3 regions of the Streptomyces sp. NPDC056222 genome follow, and region 1 is predicted to be linked to each of the others. Evidence: riboswitches for the same ligand, from Rfam matches in the RefSeq annotation. Region 1 holds a riboswitch; each other region holds the start of a gene.

Region 1 (5,563 bases):
CCCGTGGGGCCGGGGCGGGCCCGGCCCCACGGAACCTCTGTGGTGTCTTCGGTACGTCAGACGGCGAGCGCCTGGGCGCGGCGCTTCACCTCCGTGCCGCGATTCTCGCTGAGGGCCTGCGCGGGCGTGCCCGGCAGGCTCTGGTCGGGAGTGAAGAGCCACTCCAGCATCTCTTCGTCGGTGAAGCCGTCGTCCTTCAGGAGGGTCAGGGTCCCGGAGAGGCCCTTGACCACCTTGTCGCCGTCGATGAAGGCGGCGGGCACCTGAAGCGCCTTGTTCTCACCGCGGCGTACGGCGATGAGCTGGCCCTCCTTGACCAGCTGCCGCACGCGCGTCACCTCGACATCGAGCATTTCCGCGATGTCGGGGAGGTAGAGCCAGGCGGGGACGAGAGCATCGATTCTTGCGTCAATCTCGGTCACGTGGACAAGCCTGCCATCCCGGACTGACAGCCGGTAGTCGAGCCCTACTGGAGTGCCGCCTTCAGAGGGACGGACGGGTCGGCGGCACGGTCGGGGTCGACCCGGGCGCCGGACTCGATCAGCTTGCGGCCCTGGGCCAGGTCGCGGGGGCGTCCGACGGCGAGCAGGGCGACGAGCGCGCCGTCGCGCAGCCAGAGCGCCGACCAGGACGGGCCGGCCGGGTCGCCGCGCCTCACCAGCTGCGTGTCGCCTCCATGGTGCCCGGCGTACTGCACGAAGCGGCCGAACTGCTCGGACCAGAAGTAGGGCACGGGGTCGTACGGCCGGGGGGCCTCGCCGATGATGTCGGCCGCGACGGTGCGCGGGCCCTGGAGCGCGTTGTCCCAGTGGTGGACGAGGAGGCGGCGGCCGTAGCGGGCCGAGGGGAAGGAGGCGCAGTCGCCGACTGCGTACACGTCGGGCAGGGAGGTGCGCAGCCGCTCGTCGGCGGTGACGGAGCCGTCCGGGTCGCGGGCGATGCCGGAGTCGGCGAGCCAGCCGGTGGCGGGCCGGGCTCCGATGCCGACGACGACCGCCTCGGCGGGCAGTCGTCGGCCGTCGGTCAGGACGACCGCGCCGGGTTCGACGGCGGCCACGCGCGCGTGGGTGAGGAGTTCGGCGCCGTTCTCCTCGTACCACTGCGCCATCGGGGCGGTGACCTCGGCGGGGAGCGCGCCGGCGAGCGGTCGGTCGCCGGCCTCCACGACGACGACGGCGCACCCCGCCTCGCGCGCGGCGGTGGCGAACTCGGCGCCGATCCAGCCGGCGCCGACCACCACGATGTCGTGGCGCCGCTCCAGGACGGGCTTGAGGCGGGCGGCGTCGTCGAGGGTGCGCAGCAGATGGACTCCGGGGACGCCCTCGGTGCCGGGCAGGGTGACCGGCTCGGCGCCGGTGGCGACGACCAGGACGTCGTACGGGACGGGTCCGGCCTCGGTGTCGACCTCGTGGTCCCCGGCGCGCAGTCCGGTGACGTCGAGGCCGAGGCGCAGTTCGATGGCGAGGGCCTCGAAGTCGACGTCGAAGGCGGAGTCCTCGGCCTTGCCGAGGAGCACGGCCTTGGACAGGGGCGGCCGGTCGTAGGGCTGGTGCGGCTCGGCGCCGATGAGGGTGACCTGGCCGGTGAAGCCCTGTTCGCGCAGGGCGACGGCGGTCTGCACCCCCGCCATGCCGGCGCCCACGATCACGATCCGTTGCTGTGCCTGCTTCTGCTCGCTCACCCGATCACCTTACGCATCTGACGACCCGTCAGGAAGGCAGCTGTTCGACCACACTGGTGCCGGAGCCCTCCTGGGACTCCCATGCCCAGGTCTCCTCCAGCCGAACGCGCCCGTCCGGCAGCTCCACCACGGTCGAGACGCAATGCCCGGAAGAGGTGGATCCGTCCTGCTTCAACTGGACGTAGCGGAAGTCGAGCCGGTCCCCCGCGCGCGTGCCGACGAGATTCCCGCGGACCACGTCCCCGCCCGCGTACTCGGCCCAGATCCGGCCGCCCTCCTCGTGGTAGGTGAACCGGGTGCGCGTACCGACCTGACCGGGGGCCTGGTCGGCGACGGGCGCGAGGACGATTCCGTCGAGAGATCGGGCCACGGTGGAGGCTCCCTTACTGGGCGTCGGGGGCGGGGGTTAGTCTGACCGTCAACGTAGAGCACTCGCGGGAGCCCGGACGCACCGGGCTGAGAGGGAGGCTGGCCGGCCTCCGACCGTACGAACCTGATCCGGGTCATGCCGGCGAAGGGAGGGGCTGGACGCCCATGTCGCGTACATGCAGTACCTCTGACGTTCTCGTCATCGGGGGCGGAATCATCGGTCTGGTCACGGCCTGGCGGGCCGCGCAGCGCGGGCTGCGCACCGCGGTCGTCGACCCGGAACCGGGCGGCGGGGCCGCCCGCGTGGCGGCCGGAATGCTGGCCGCGGTCACCGAGCTCCACTACGGCGAGGAGACCCTGCTCGCCCTCAACCTCGCCTCCGCGCGCCGCTATCCCGACTTCGTCGCCGAGCTCCGGGATGCCACCGGGCACGACGTCGGGTACCGCGCCTGCGGCACGCTCGCCGTCGCGCTCGACGCCGACGACCGGGCGCATCTGCGCGAACTGCACGCCCTGCAGACCCGCTGCGGCCTGGAGTCGGAGTGGCTCAGCGGGCGCGACTGCCGCCGCCTGGAGCCGATGCTGGCCCCGGGCGTGCGCGGCGGGCTGCGGGTCGACGGCGACCACCAGGTCGATCCGCGCCGGCTCGCCGCCGCGCTGGTCACCGCCTGCGAGCGGGCCGGAGTGGTCTTCCACCGGGCCGTCGCGGAGCGGCTGGCCGTCGTACGGGACCGGGCGGCGGGTGTGCTGCTCGCCGGGGGCGAGACGCTCGAAGCGGACCAGGTCGTCCTGGCCGCGGGCAGCCTCAGCGGCCGGCTCGCCGGCGTACCGGACGAGGTGCTGCCGCCCGTACGCCCCGTCAAGGGGCAGGTGCTGCGGCTGAGCGTGCCACGGGCCTACGCGCCGTTCCTGTCGCGGACCGTCCGGGCCGTCGTGCGCGGCAGCCACGTCTATCTGGTGCCGCGCGAGAACGGCGAGCTGGTGGTCGGTGCAACCTCCGAGGAACTGGGCTGGGACACCACCGTCACGGCGGGCGGCGTCTACGAGCTGCTGCGTGACGCCCACGAGCTCGTGCCGGGCATCACCGAGCTGCCGCTCACCGAGACCCGCGCGGGGCTGCGGCCGGGTTCGCCGGACAACGCACCGCTGCTCGGCCCGACCGCCCTGCCCGGCCTGCGACTGGCCACGGGGCACTACCGCAACGGGGTCCTGCTCACCCCGGTCACCGGCGATGTGATGGCCGACCTCCTCACCACCGGCGTGCTTCCGGACGAGGCCCGCCCCTTCACCCCCCGCCGCTTCTCCCCCGTACCTCAGGAGCAGCCCGTATGAACGTCTCGACGAACGTCTCCGTCAATGGCGAGGCACGTGTCCTCGCCGCGCCCACGACCCTCGACGCCCTGGTCGCGACACTGACGCCGGCGCCGTCCGGGGTGGCCGCGGCCGTCAACGAGACGGTCGTGCCGCGCAGCCAGTGGTCCGCGACCGTCCTCGGCGAGGGCGACCGGGTCGAGGTTCTCACCGCGGTGCAGGGGGGCTGAACGCGATGTCCGACGACACCTTCCTCCTCGGCGGTACGGAGTTCTCCTCGCGTCTGATCATGGGCACGGGCGGCGCCCCGAGCCTGGACGTCCTCGAACGCTCCCTGATCGCCAGCGGCACCGAGCTCACCACCGTCGCCATGCGGCGCCTCGACCCGACCGTGCAGGGCTCCGTCCTGTCCGTCCTGAACCGGCTCTCCATCCGAGTCCTGCCCAACACGGCGGGCTGCTTCACGGCGGGCGAGGCCGTCCTGACGGCGCGGCTGGCGCGGGAGGCGCTGGGCACCGACTGGATCAAGCTGGAGGTCGTCGCCGACGAGCGGACCCTGCTGCCCGATCCGATCGAGCTGCTCGACGCGGCGGAGACGCTGGTGGACGACGGCTTCACGGTCCTGCCGTACACCAACGACGACCCGGTCCTGGCGCGGAAGCTGGAGGACGTGGGCTGCGCGGCGATCATGCCGCTGGGCTCGCCGATCGGCTCCGGGCTCGGGATCCGCAACCCGCACAATTTCCAGCTGATCGTGGAGCGGGCCGGGGTGCCGGTGATCCTGGACGCGGGGGCGGGGACGGCCTCGGACGCCGCCCTGGCGATGGAGCTGGGGTGCGCGGCCGTCATGCTGGCGTCGGCGGTGACCCGGGCGCAGGAGCCGGTGCTGATGGCGGAGGGGATGCGGCACGCCGTGGAGGCGGGCCGCCTGGCGTGGCGGGCGGGCCGGATCCCGCGCCGCCACTTCGCGGAGGCCTCGTCCCCGACGGAGGGCCGGGCGGTCCTGGACCCGGAGCGGCCGGCGTTCTGAGGCCGGTGGAGCGGGCCCCGCGCGTCACAGGTGTGCTGCGGTAGCGGCCGGTGGGGACGGGGTGTCCTCACCGGCTCGTAAACTCAGGGCCGTGGACACGACCCTTCATGACCCCCTCGTCGGGCAGCTGCTCGACGACCGCTACCGCGTCGACGCGCGCATCGCCGTCGGCGGGATGGCCACGGTCTACCGGGCTGTCGACACCCGACTCGACCGGGTGCTCGCGCTCAAGGTGATGCACCCGGACCTCGCCACCGACGCCACCTTCGTGGAGCGGTTCATCCGCGAGGCCAAGTCCGTGGCGCGGCTCTCGCACCCGAACGTCGTCGGGGTCTTCGACCAGGGAGCGGACGGCGCGTACGTCTATCTCGCCATGGAGTACGTCGCCGGGTGCACCCTGCGCGACGTGCTGCGCGAGCGCGGGGCGCTCCAGCCCCGGGCGGCGCTCGACATCCTGGAGCCGGTCCTCGCCGCGCTGGGCGCCGCGCACCGGGCCGGATTCGTGCACCGGGACATGAAGCCGGAGAACGTCCTGATAGGGGACGACGGCCGGGTCAAGGTCGCCGACTTCGGTCTCGTACGGGCCGTCGGCTCGGCCACCAACACCACCGGCTCCGTCCTCGGCACCGTGTCGTACCTCGCCCCCGAGCAGATCGAGCACGGTACGGCGGACACCCGCGCCGACGTGTACGCCTGCGGTGTCGTCCTGTACGAGATGCTGACGGGCGGCAAGCCGCACTCCGGGGACACCCCCGCGCAGGTCCTCTACCAGCATCTGAACACCGACGTCCCGGCCCCGTCCGCCGTCGTCCCCGGTCTCGCCCTCGAACTGGACGAGCTGGTGGCGACCGCGACCGCGCGCAACCCCGACGTCCGTCCGTACGACGCCGTCGCGCTCCTGGCCCTGACCCGGGAGGCCCGTTCGACGCTCGGGGACGAGCAGCTGGACGCGGTCCCGCCGCAGGCGCACCGGGAGGACACCACGGGGGCCGAGGACCGGACCAGCGTCATCCCCCGGACCCTGCCCGCGGAGTCCGAGCAGCCGGTGCAGCACACCAGCCGGCTGACGATGCCGCCGCCCGAGTCCCGTCCGGAGTCCCGGCGCGCTCCGCGCCGCCCCCGCGGCCCGCTGCTCGTCCTGGCCGCCGTCCTGCTCTCCCTCGGACTCGGCG
Region 2 (5,563 bases), on a different contig from region 1:
CGCGACGACGCGGGCCCGCAGGCCGTCCAGGAGCTGCTCGGCACCTACGGCGGCCGCCGCGTCGTGCACGGTCACAGCCCCATCCCGTACCTCCTCGGGCAGGTCGGAACGGAGGACGGCGAGGACGGATCGGGTCCGGTCGTCGACGGTCCGCATGTCTACGCGGACGGTCTGGCGATCGCCATGGACGGCGGTGTGACCATGGCCGGAAAGCTGCTGGTCGTCCAGCTCCCCCTGCAGGGCTGACGCATAACCCTGCGCATCCGGGGAAGTCGATTTCGGGAAACCCCCTGTCACCCTGTGCCGTAACCGCAATACCATCGGATCATCCGTAGCAGGCTCTCCTCCGTTTCCGCCCAACTGCCCGTTTCCCACGGTCAACCAGGCCTTACGGAGCATCGGGGGATGCACATGAACGTGGCTCCGCACCTGCTGACCGAGGACCGCGCCGAGTACGAGCGCATCCTCGGCGACGCATTGCGAAACGCGCACGACCGTCCGGATCTCGGCGTGGTCGGGAAACGGCTCACGCCCGAACAACTGCGCTCGATGGCCATGAGCGCGACGGCGCTGATCACCGCGGCCGCCGCGGTGGAGTACGACCACTTCGTCAAGGTCCGCGCGGAAGGCCGTGCGACGAGCGGTACGAGCGTGATGGACGCCGTTCTCGTGGCGGACGGGGACGGCGCGAGCGCGGGTCCCGGCGCGGGCATCGTCGCGGTCCTCACGGTCCTGGCACCGGTGCTCTCAGGCACCGCCGCGCTGATATTCCTGCTGGTCGGGGCCGTTCTGAAGGTGCTGGCACCCACGCTCGTGTTCGCCGACACGCTGCTGACGGCGGCCTGGTTCTTCGGCGCCGTCGCCGCCGCCGGGCTGCTCTGCGCGGCCGTCGGCCTCCTGGTGACCGCACTGCGCAACCGCTCCACGGAGGTGGCCGCGGGCGCCGGGGCCGGCGGCGAGCCGGACGACGAACTGTCCCGGGCCCGCGACGCCTGGCGCCGCGCCCTGCTGGAACGGGGCATCCTCCCGTTCCTGCGGGAGGCGCTGGCCGACCCCGCCGCGTACCCGGCCTCGCCCCTGCCGTCGCAGCCCTCGGACCGTACGGACCGCATACCGAAGATCGGCTACAGCGGACCGGACTTCTCGAGTCCGAGCGAGGGAGCCTCGGGAAGCCGACCCAGGTTCAGCAGCCCGGACTTCACCAGCCCGGACTTCGGCCCCCCGGAGCACCGGCCGGAGTGATCCGGGCAACGGCACGGCGGGCACGCGCCGCACGACCCCCCGTGGCCGTGCGGTCCGTACCCGCCCTGGACGTACCGATACGTGCGGCTACTCCGCCAGCGGGAGGTACACGCGGTTGCCGGCGGCCGCGAACTCCTTGGACTTCTCCGCCATCCCGGCCTCGATCTCCTGCGACCCGAGGTCGCCGCCGTGCTCGCGCCGGATGTCCTGCGAGATCTTCATCGAGCAGAACTTCGGGCCGCACATCGAGCAGAAATGCGCGGTCTTCGCGGGCTCCGCCGGCAGCGTCTCGTCGTGGAACTCACGCGCCGTGTCCGGGTCGAGCGCCAGGTTGAACTGGTCCTCCCAGCGGAACTCGAAGCGCGCGTCCGACAGCGCGTCGTCCCACTCCTGCGCCCCCGGGTGTCCCTTGGCCAGGTCGGCCGCGTGCGCCGCGATCTTGTACGTGATGACGCCGGTCTTCACGTCGTCGCGGTTGGGCAGGCCCAGGTGCTCCTTGGGCGTGACGTAGCAGAGCATCGCCGTGCCCCACCAGGCGATCATCGCGGCGCCGATGCCCGAGGTGATGTGGTCGTACGCCGGAGCGACGTCCGTGGTGAGCGGGCCTAGGGTGTAGAACGGCGCCTCCTCGCAGATCTCCTGCTGAAGGTCGATGTTCTCCTTGATCTTGTGCATCGGGACGTGGCCCGGGCCCTCGATCATCGTCTGCACGTTGTGACGCTTGGCGATCGTGTTGAGCTCGCCGAGAGTCTTCAGCTCCGCGAACTGCGCCGCGTCGTTGGCGTCCGCGATGGAGCCGGGGCGCAGACCGTCGCCCAGCGAGTACGTGACGTCGTACGTCGCGAGGATCTCGCAGAGCTCCTCGAAGTTCGTGTAGAGGAAGTTCTCCTTGTGGTGCGCGAGGCACCAGGCGGCCATGATCGAGCCGCCGCGCGAGACGATGCCGGTCTTGCGGCGGGCGGTCAGCGGCACGTAGGGCAGCAGCACGCCGGCGTGGACCGTCATGTAGTCGACGCCCTGCTCGGCCTGCTCGATGACCGTGTCCTTGTAGATCTCCCAGGTCAGCTCCTCGGCCTTGCCGTCGACCTTCTCCAGGGCCTGGTAGAGCGGCACGGTACCGATCGGCACGGGGGAGTTGCGCAGCACCCACTCGCGGGTGGTGTGGATGTTGCGGCCGGTGGACAGGTCCATGACCGTGTCGGCGCCCCACTTGGTCGCCCACGTCATCTTCTCCACCTCCTCCTCGATGGAGGAGGTGACGGCGGAGTTGCCGATGTTGGCGTTGACCTTCACCAGGAACCGCTTGCCGATGATCATCGGCTCGATCTCCGGGTGGTTGACGTTCGCCGGGAGCACTGCGCGACCTGCGGCGATCTCCTCCCGTACGACCTCGGGGGAGACGTTCTCGCGGATCGCGACGTACTCCATCTCCGGGGTGATCTCGCCCCGGCGGGCGTACGCGAGCTGGGTCACCGCGGCCCCGTCGCGGCCCCGGCGGGGCTGGCGCGGGCGGCCAGGGAAGACCGCGTCGAGGTTCTTGAGGCCACCGCGCGGCGAGGTGTGCTTGATGCCGTCGTCCTCGGGACGGACGGGGCGGCCCGCGTACTCCTCGGTGTCGCCGCGGCTGATGATCCAGTTCTCGCGCAGCGGCGGGAGGCCCCGCCGCACGTCGGTGTCGATGGTGGGGTCGGTGTACGGACCGGACGTGTCGTACAGCGTCACGTCCTTGCCGTTGGTGAGGTGCACCTGTCGGACAGGCACTCGGAGGTCGGGGCGCGAGCCCTCGACGTATCCCTTGTGCCAGCCCGGCTTGCGCTCGTCCTGGCTGGTGGCAGGCGTGCGTGCATCCTGAATGGTCATGAGACCGATCTCCCTACGCCGGCATTACCCGGTAACAGGTTCGGCGGTCGGCGCAGCCTCCTCCCGTACGTACATCAGTACGCGCGTACGGTGATCAGCGCCCTCTCAGCCCGGTGCTCCGAGCTCCCGCGTGTGCAAAGGTGCCACCACGCTAGCGTCAACCCGGGCGTGCTGAACAGTGGGCCCCCACCGTTCTTGCGATGATCTGTCGGTGACTTCCTCGCAGCAGACCCCGGAACCCGACGGCCACGATGGACATGGGGACGCCGGCCACGGGCACGGCCACAGCCACAGCCACGGGCCGGCGGCGCCGGTCTCCCGGCATCTGCGCAGAGTCATCGCCGCGGTCCTGATCCCGTTCGCCACGGCCGTGGTGGTCGGTCTTGTCGTGCTGTGGCCGGGCGGCACACCTGAGCACGAGCGCACCGGCGTCGGCTTCGACCGGCAGACCTACGCGGGCAAGGTCGTCTCGGTCGAGAAGGTCGACTGCAAGGATGTGAACGCCGCCCAGGTCCCGCCGACCGAGGACCCCTCCACACCTCAGGGCCGTGAGGCCGCCAACGCCCAGCAGGGGCAGTGCGAGAAGGCGACGATCGAGGTCACGGACGGCCCCGACAAGGGCCGCACCTTCATCGAGATCGTGCAGCCGGACGCGCCGCGTCAACTGGACGAGGGGCAGGGTGTGGTGGTGGCCTACGCGCCCGACGCCCCACGTGATCTGCAGTACTCGGTGACGGATGTGAACCGCAAGGTTCCACTCACCGTCCTCGCGCTGATCTTCGCGGTCGTGGTCGTGCTGGTCGGCCGGATGCGCGGAGTGATGGCGCTCATCTCGCTCGCCATCAGCTTCCTGATCCTGACCCTCTTCATCCTGCCGGCGATTCTTCAGGGATCGAACCCGCTGGTGGTGGCGGTGGTCGGGTCGAGCGCGATCATGCTGATCGCCCTCTACATGTGCCACGGTCTGTCGGCGCGCACCTCGGTCGCGGTGCTCGGCACCCTGATCTCGCTGCTGCTGATCGGGCTGCTCGGCTCGTACTTCATCAGCTGGGCGTCGCTCAGCGGCAACACGGACGACAACACCGGTCTGATCCACGGCCTGTACCCGGACATCGACATGTCCGGTCTGCTGCTCGCGGGCATCATCATCGGTTCGCTCGGCGTCCTCGACGATGTGACGGTGACGCAGACCTCGGCGGTGTGGGAGCTGCACCAGGCCGATCCCCGTATGGGACCGCGGGCGTTGTACCGGGCCGGGATCCGGATCGGCCGCGACCACATCGCGTCCGTGGTGAACACGCTGGTCCTTGCCTACGCCGGTGCGGCGCTGCCCCTGTTGCTGCTCTTCACCATCGCGCAGAGCAGTGTGGGGACGGTGGCGAACAGCGAGTTGGTCGCGGAGGAGATCGTCCGGACGCTCGTGGGATCGATCGGTCTGGTCGCCTCGGTGCCCGTCACGACCGTGCTCGCCGCGCTGGTGGTCTCCGCCGACCGGCCGGGCGATCCGGAGAAGCGTTCGTCCGGGGGTGGACGCCGGCGTCGGGCGAAGTGACTGCTCCGGAGCCCCTCTTTCGGCCCCGGAGGGCTCTTGGCGACGGGGCGCCGGGGGTGGTTCAGCCGGCGTTCTCCTCTGCCAGAATCCGGCCGAGCGCGGCTTCCAGGTTGTCCTCGAAGTCACCCAGCGTCCGTTCCTGACCGAGCGGAACCAACTTGTCCGTACGGTCGAGGAAGGCGACGAGCGGCGGGGCGCTGGCCCGGAACAGGGCGCGGTCGCTGCCGACCTGGAGCCGGATGGAGACGTCCGAGAGCGCCTCGGGATCGGTCGGCGCGATGTGCACATCGCCGTCGCCGCTCGGTCGGTTGATCCCGTCCAGCAGCAGTTCCCGCCCGAACGCCCAGGTCACGGGCGCGTCTCCGGGGAGATGGAAGGTCATCCGCACCGCGTAGGGATCCCGGGTCTCGTACCGGAGTTCCACCGGGATCCTGAAAGAGAGCTCCTCGGAGACGAGGAAGCTCATCAGGACCTCGGCCTGGACCGACTCTCGCATCTTGTACCCCGCAGTAGATGAAGCAGTTGTGTGCACACGGCTACTGAAGCTTTGATCGAAACGGCCAGGAATGATCCCCATGGCCTTGGTGACGCAATCGTGCTGTAAGCGCCAGCGGATCACAAGGAGTGATTTTTCAGATACTGATAGAGAAAGCGAAGGAGTTGAAGAGCCTTCCGATCTCATTCTGTAGTCGAGCGACTGCGGGCAGCAACCGTTCTGCCTGGTGAAGGGGTACGGAAATGGCCAGGGTGGCCGCCGTGGACCCCGCGGTGATGGGGATGGCCGCACAAACTGTGCCCAGTGCATATTCCTGACGTTCCACCAGGGGCTCCATTCGCCCCATACCGCCCAAACGCTCCAAAAGCACCCGCCGGTTACGCACCGTAAACGGAGTGATGGCCTCCACCGGA
Region 3 (5,563 bases), on a different contig from region 1:
CGGGAAGAGCTGGTGGTCCTGGAACATGAGCCCGACGCCCCGCCGGTGGGCCGGCACCCCGGCCTGGTCGCTGCCGCCGAGCAGCACCTGGCCCTCGTCGAGGGCCTGGAGTCCGGCGACGGCCCGCAGCAGCGTGGACTTGCCGCTGCCGCTCGGCCCGAGCACGCACACGATCTCGTGCTCGGCCACCGCCAGGTCCACCGAGTCGAGCACGGCCCGCTGCCCGAACCGTACGGTCGCGGCCTTGAGCGTCAGCATCAGAACTCCCCGGAGGTCCGGTCGGTGCGGAGCCGTTCGAGCAGCAGCAGGGCCACCGCGCACACCACCATCAGAATCGTCGAAAGGGCCATGGCCTGGCCGTAGTTGAGCTCTCCGGGCCTGCCGAGCAGCCGGGCGACGGCGACCGGCAGCGTGGGGCTGTCGGGCCGGGCGATGAAGACCGTCGCGCCGAACTCTCCGAGAGACACCGCGAAGGCGAATCCTGCCGCGATCAGCAGTGCGCGCCGTACCAGCGGCAGATCGACCTCACGCCAGGCGCGCAGCGGCGAGGCCCCGAGCACGGCCGCCGCCTCCCGCAGCCGCTCGTCGACCGCACGGAGCACGGGCAGCATCGTCCGTACGACGAAGGGGACACCGACCAGGGCCTGCGCGAGCGGTACGAGGATCCAGCTCGCCCGCAGGTCGAACGGCGGCTCGTCCAGGGTGATCAGGAAGCCGAAGCCGACGGTGACGGCGGAGACCCCGAGCGGCAGCATCAGCAGCGCGTCGAAGCCGCGCACGAGGCGGCCGGCGCGCCGGGTGAGGGCCGCCGCCGCGAGCCCACCGATGACGAGGGCGATCAGGGTGGCGACGACGGCGTACCGGAGCGAGTTCCCGATCGTGTCCAGCAGCGGCACGAGGAAGGTGCCGGAGGGGTCCGGGGTCTGCAGGGCCCGGTAGTAGTCGAGCCCGTATCCCTCGGAGGTGGCGAAGGAGCGTTCGACGAGGACGCCGAGCGGCAGCACGATCAGCAGCGCGACGGACAGCAGGACCCCCGCGAACAGCAGCCACTGCCCGGCGCCCCGGGGCCGGCGCGCCGTCTGTTCGGGCGCGACCAGCTTCAACGCGGTCTCCCGCCGGCGGACGGTCCGGGCGTGCACGGCGAGGACCACTCCGACGGCGACGAACTGCACCATCGTGAGAACGGCCGCCGTGGTCAGATCGAAGCGGACGACGGTCTGCCGGTAGATCTCCGTCTCCAGGGTGGAGTACGTGGATCCGCCGAGGATCTGGACGACGGCGAAGGAGCTCGCCGTGAAGAGGAAGACCATCAGCGCGGCCGCGGCGACGGAAGGGGCGAGCGCCGGCAGGGTCACGGTCCGCCACGCGGTCCAGCGGGACGCGCCGAGGACCCGGGCGGCCTCCTCCTGGCGCGGGTCGAGCTGCGCCCAGAGACCGCCGACGGTCCGGACGACGACGGCGTAGTTGAAGAACACATGGGCGATCAGGATCGCCCAGACGGTGGTGTCGAGCCGCATCCCCCACAGCTCGTCGAGGAGCCCACCGCGCCCGACGAGCGCCAGGAAGGCCGTACCGACCATGACGGTCGGCATGACGAAGGGCACGGTGACGACGGCGCGCAGCAGCCCCTTCCCGGGAAAGTCGAAGCGCGCGAAGACGTACGCGCCGGGCAGCGCGATCAGCAGGGTCAGCCCGGTCGAGGCGAGTGCCTGCCAGAGCGTGAACCAGAGGACGTCGAGGATCTCCGGCCGGCTCAGCGTCTCGCCGAACCGGCCGAACTGCCACGCCCCGTCGACCCGCAGCCCGCGCTCGACGATCGAGACGACGGGCCAGGCGAAGAAGAGCGCGAAGAAGGCGACGGGCACGACCATCAGGCCGAGCCGCGCCGCGCTTCCCCTGCGGTCGGGAACTACTTCAGAACGAGCGACGACCACTGCTGGATCCACTGGTCACGGTTCTTGGCGATCTTCTCGGGCGCCATGGTCTGCGGCTTGTCGATGACCACACCGTGCTTCGTGAAGAGCTCCGGCAGGGTGGCGTCCTTGGCCACCGGATTGACGAACATCTGCAGCGGCATGTCGTCCTGGAACTTCTTGGAGATCAGGAAGTCGATCAGCGCCTTGCCGCCCTCGGGGTTCTTCGCCCCGTTCAGCAGTCCCGCGAACTCGGTCTGCCGGAAGCAGGTGCCGGTGGAGACCCCGGTGGGGGCTTCCTTGGGCTGCGGCTCGGAGTAGAGGACCTCGACCGGCGGGCTGGAGGCGTACGAGACGACCAGCGGCCGGTCGCCCTTGGCCTTCTTGCCGCCCGCGGAACCGGAGAACTCCTGGTTGTAGGCGAGCTCCCAGCTGTCGACGGTCTTCACGCCGTTGGCCTTGAGCTTCGTCCAGTAGTCCTGCCACCCGTCGTCGCCGTACTGGGCGGCGGTGCCGAGCAGGAAGCCGAGGCCCGGGGAGGAACGCTCGGGGTTCTCCACGACCAGCAGGTCCTTGTACGCGGGCTTCGCGAGATCGTCGAAGCTCTGCGGCGGCGCGAGCTTCTTGTCCGCGAAGTACTTCTTGTCGTAGTTGACGCAGATGTCACCGGAGTCGATCGGGGTGACCCGGTGCTCCTTGTCGGTCTGGACCTCGGCGGGGATCCGGTCCAGGCCCTTCGCCTCGTACGGGACGAAGATCCCGTTGTCGAGCGCGCGGGACAGCAGGGTGTTGTCGACGCCGAAGAAGACGTCACCCTGCGGGGAGCCCTTGGTCAGGATCTCCTTGTTGACGGCCTCGCCGGCGTCGCCGCTCTTGAGGACCTTGACCGTGAAGCCGGTCTGCTTGGTGAACTCCGCCAGCACCTCCTTGGAGGCGTTGAAGGAGTCGTGGCTCACGAGGGTCACGGTCTTCGGCGTGGGCGCGCCGGACTTGCCCGCCGCGTCCCGGACGTCCTCGGAACCGCACGCGGCGAGCGTGGTGACGCCGAGCGCGGCGACGATCGCCGCGGCGGCCATCTTCTTGGTGCTCACTGAAATTCCTCCTGGGTGTGACCAGGAAGAGACGCGGCCCTGCCGACCGGAAGGCGGGCAGGGCGCAACAGCTCGAGTTACGACCGAACTTCCTACCCAGAATGACCTGGGCAAGGTTCAGAGGGTCTGCGGTCCTGACCGCACTCTCAGCGCTGTGGCGCTCCCCTGTCGGAATATGGAGATGTGTTCGAGCACAGAGTACAAGGTCAGCGTTCGGACGCCGCCAGCTGTCCACAGGCGCCGTCGATCTCCTGACCGCGGGTGTCACGGACGGTGACCGGAACGCCGTGGGCGGCGATGGCCTCGACGAACGCCTTCTCGTCCTCGGGACGGGAGGCGGTCCACTTCGACCCGGGCGTCGGGTTCAGCGGAATGAGATTCACATGGACCCGCTTGCCCTTGAGCAGCCGCCCGAGCAGGTCGCCCCGCCACGCCTGGTCGTTGATGTCGCGGATGAGGGCGTACTCGATGGAGATCCGGCGGCCGGACTTCTCCGCGTACTCCCAGGCCGCGTCGAGGACCTCGCGGACCTTCCAGCGCGTGTTGACGGGCACGAGGGTGTCACGCAGCTCGTCGTCGGGGGCATGCAGGGAGACCGCGAGCCGGCACTTGAAGCCCTCGTCGGCGAAGCGCAGCATCGCGGGCACGAGACCGACGGTGGAGACGGTGATCCCGCGCTGCGAGAGACCGAGACCGTCCGGCTCGGGGTCGGTCAGCCGGCGGATGGCGCCGACGACCCGCTTGTAGTTGGCGAGCGGCTCACCCATGCCCATGAAGACGATGTTGCTGAGGCGCGCCGGTCCTCCCGGCACCTCGCCGTCGCGCAGGGCGCGCATGCCGTCGACGATCTGGTGCACGATCTCGGCGGTCGACAGGTTCCGGTCGAGACCGGCCTGCCCGGTGGCACAGAACGGGCAGTTCATCCCGCAGCCGGCCTGCGAGGAGATGCACATGGTGACCCGGTCCGGGTACCGCATGAGCACGGACTCGACGAGCGTGCCGTCGTGCAGCTTCCACAGGGTCTTACGGGTGGTGTCGTCGTCGCACGAGATGTGCCGGACCACGGACATCAGGTCGGGCAGCAGCTCGCCCTGCAGCTTCTCGCGCGAGGACGCGGGAATGTCGGTCCACTCGGCGGGGTCGTGGGCGTACCGCGCGAAGTAGTGCGTGGACAGCTGCTTGGCGCGGAACGGCTTCTCGCCGATCGCGGCGACGGCCTCCTTGCGCTCGGCGGGCGTGAGGTCGGCGAGGTGCCGCGGCGGCTTCTTGGCTCCGCGGGGGGCGACGAAAGTGAGTTCTCCGGGCTTGGGCATGGTGGTACCAGTGTCGCAGACGCGCACGTGTGGCTCGGGGCCGTCGCGGCCGGGGCATCGCCCGGGGACGTCGCCGACGGTCCCGGACGGCCCTCAGACGGCCCGGACCGTGTTATCGGCGTGCTCGTGCACCGCGATCCTCGCCAGTTTCGTCAGCATCATGCCGTTGCGGACGGCTACGAGGTAGTCCACGGGGAGCCCGTGCATCCGGATCCCCGGGCCACGGAGGGGATGCCAGTCGAGGGTGAAGAGCGTGTGCTCGCCCCAGGGGAGCAAGGTCATGGAGATGCGGGCCGCGCCGAAGGGCTCCGCCTTCGCCTCCAGCTCCAGGCGCCGTTCCGGTTCGCAGATACGGACGACGACCGTGTCGTCGAGGGTGAAGGGGCCGCCGCCGACCCGGACCTTCAGACGGGCGCCCACGTCCGGCCAGTGCGGGTCCGCCGCCAGGACCTGCTGGGTTCCCGTGACCCACTCCCCGTAACGATGGCCGTCGGACAGCAGGCGCCAGACCTCCGACGGCGTGCTCAGGATCAGACGGCGGTTCCGGGCCACGCCGATCACGCTCCTTCTGGACGGTGGGCCACGACGGGCGCACCGTCCGGGCGCCCTGGGCCTGACCTCCAGACTCACGCGGACCGCCCGCCCCCGCCCCCCGGCAGGTCCGAACGGAGTCCTCCCCCGGTGACCACCGCACAGCAGCGACACGTCCCCGTCAGGACCGCGGAGAACCGGGCTGCGTGGACGGGATCCGTGGGGTGAAGAACAGCGCGAGGACCGAGGACAGGGCGAGAACGGCGAGGGCGGCCCGCAGACCGTCCAGACGGGCGGCGGCGTTCGCGTCCAGCGCGGCCTGAGTCACCTCCGGGCTGGTGCCCGCATCGTCGAGAGCCGCACTGAGCTGGGCGTCCGAGAGGAACGGCACGCCGCTCTGGAGCTCCACAGCGGCCTTGTTCTTGACCTCGGCCGGAATCGCCGCGTTCTGCTCCACGCTGCTCAGGAACGAGGCCGTGAGCGCGGCGATCAGAAGCGACCCGGCCAGTGCCGTACCGATCGAGGCGCCGAGGTTGGTGACGGCGTTCTGGATGCCGCCGACCTCCGCGCTCTTGCTGTCCGGAACGGCGGAGACGGTGACCGAACCGAGCTGCGAGGCCAGCGCGCCCATCCCCAGCCCGATCAGCAGGAGCGGCACGGTGACGATCTCCGCGCCGGCGTCGGCGTCGAGCGCGGCCATCAGGGCGAGCGCCCC

Evidence for each region. A riboswitch is a leader RNA that binds a small molecule or an ion and turns the genes downstream of it on or off. The one in region 1 is predicted to bind thiamine pyrophosphate.
Region 2: linked by a shared signal. The riboswitch ahead of thiC (phosphomethylpyrimidine synthase ThiC) and the one ahead of thiO (glycine oxidase ThiO) in region 1 are both predicted to bind thiamine pyrophosphate.
Region 3: linked by a shared signal. The riboswitch ahead of ACFC0D_RS24195 (thiamine ABC transporter substrate binding subunit) and the one ahead of thiO (glycine oxidase ThiO) in region 1 are both predicted to bind thiamine pyrophosphate.

The regions. Positions count from the first base shown of each region.
Region 1 covers NZ_JBHJTL010000083.1:23,710-29,272, reverse strand. Annotated here, with positions in the region: gene ACFC0D_RS29720 (Rv2175c family DNA-binding protein) at 57-422, opposite strand; gene ACFC0D_RS29715 (NAD(P)/FAD-dependent oxidoreductase) at 467-1,681, opposite strand; gene ACFC0D_RS29710 (hypothetical protein) at 1,710-2,051, opposite strand; TPP riboswitch at 2,106-2,218, shown strand; gene thiO (glycine oxidase ThiO) at 2,216-3,382, shown strand; gene thiS (sulfur carrier protein ThiS) at 3,379-3,591, shown strand; gene ACFC0D_RS29695 (thiazole synthase) at 3,597-4,391, shown strand; gene pknB (Stk1 family PASTA domain-containing Ser/Thr kinase) at 4,483-5,563, shown strand, end outside.
Region 2 covers NZ_JBHJTL010000047.1:3,568-9,130, reverse strand. Annotated here, with positions in the region: gene ACFC0D_RS21990 (metallophosphoesterase) at 1-246, shown strand, start outside; gene ACFC0D_RS21985 (hypothetical protein) at 406-1,242, shown strand; gene thiC (phosphomethylpyrimidine synthase ThiC) at 1,330-3,102, opposite strand; TPP riboswitch at 3,096-3,242, opposite strand; gene ACFC0D_RS21975 (YibE/F family protein) at 3,314-4,654, shown strand; gene ACFC0D_RS21970 (SsgA family sporulation/cell division regulator) at 4,716-5,150, opposite strand; gene ACFC0D_RS21965 (IclR family transcriptional regulator) at 5,287-5,563, opposite strand, start outside.
Region 3 covers NZ_JBHJTL010000055.1:32,922-38,484, forward strand. Annotated here, with positions in the region: gene ACFC0D_RS24185 (ABC transporter ATP-binding protein) at 1-258, opposite strand, end outside; gene ACFC0D_RS24190 (ABC transporter permease) at 258-1,871, opposite strand; gene ACFC0D_RS24195 (thiamine ABC transporter substrate binding subunit) at 1,910-2,989, opposite strand; TPP riboswitch at 3,076-3,181, opposite strand; gene rlmN (23S rRNA (adenine(2503)-C(2))-methyltransferase RlmN) at 3,211-4,317, opposite strand; gene ACFC0D_RS24205 (SRPBCC family protein) at 4,411-4,869, opposite strand; gene ACFC0D_RS24210 (MFS transporter) at 5,030-5,563, opposite strand, start outside.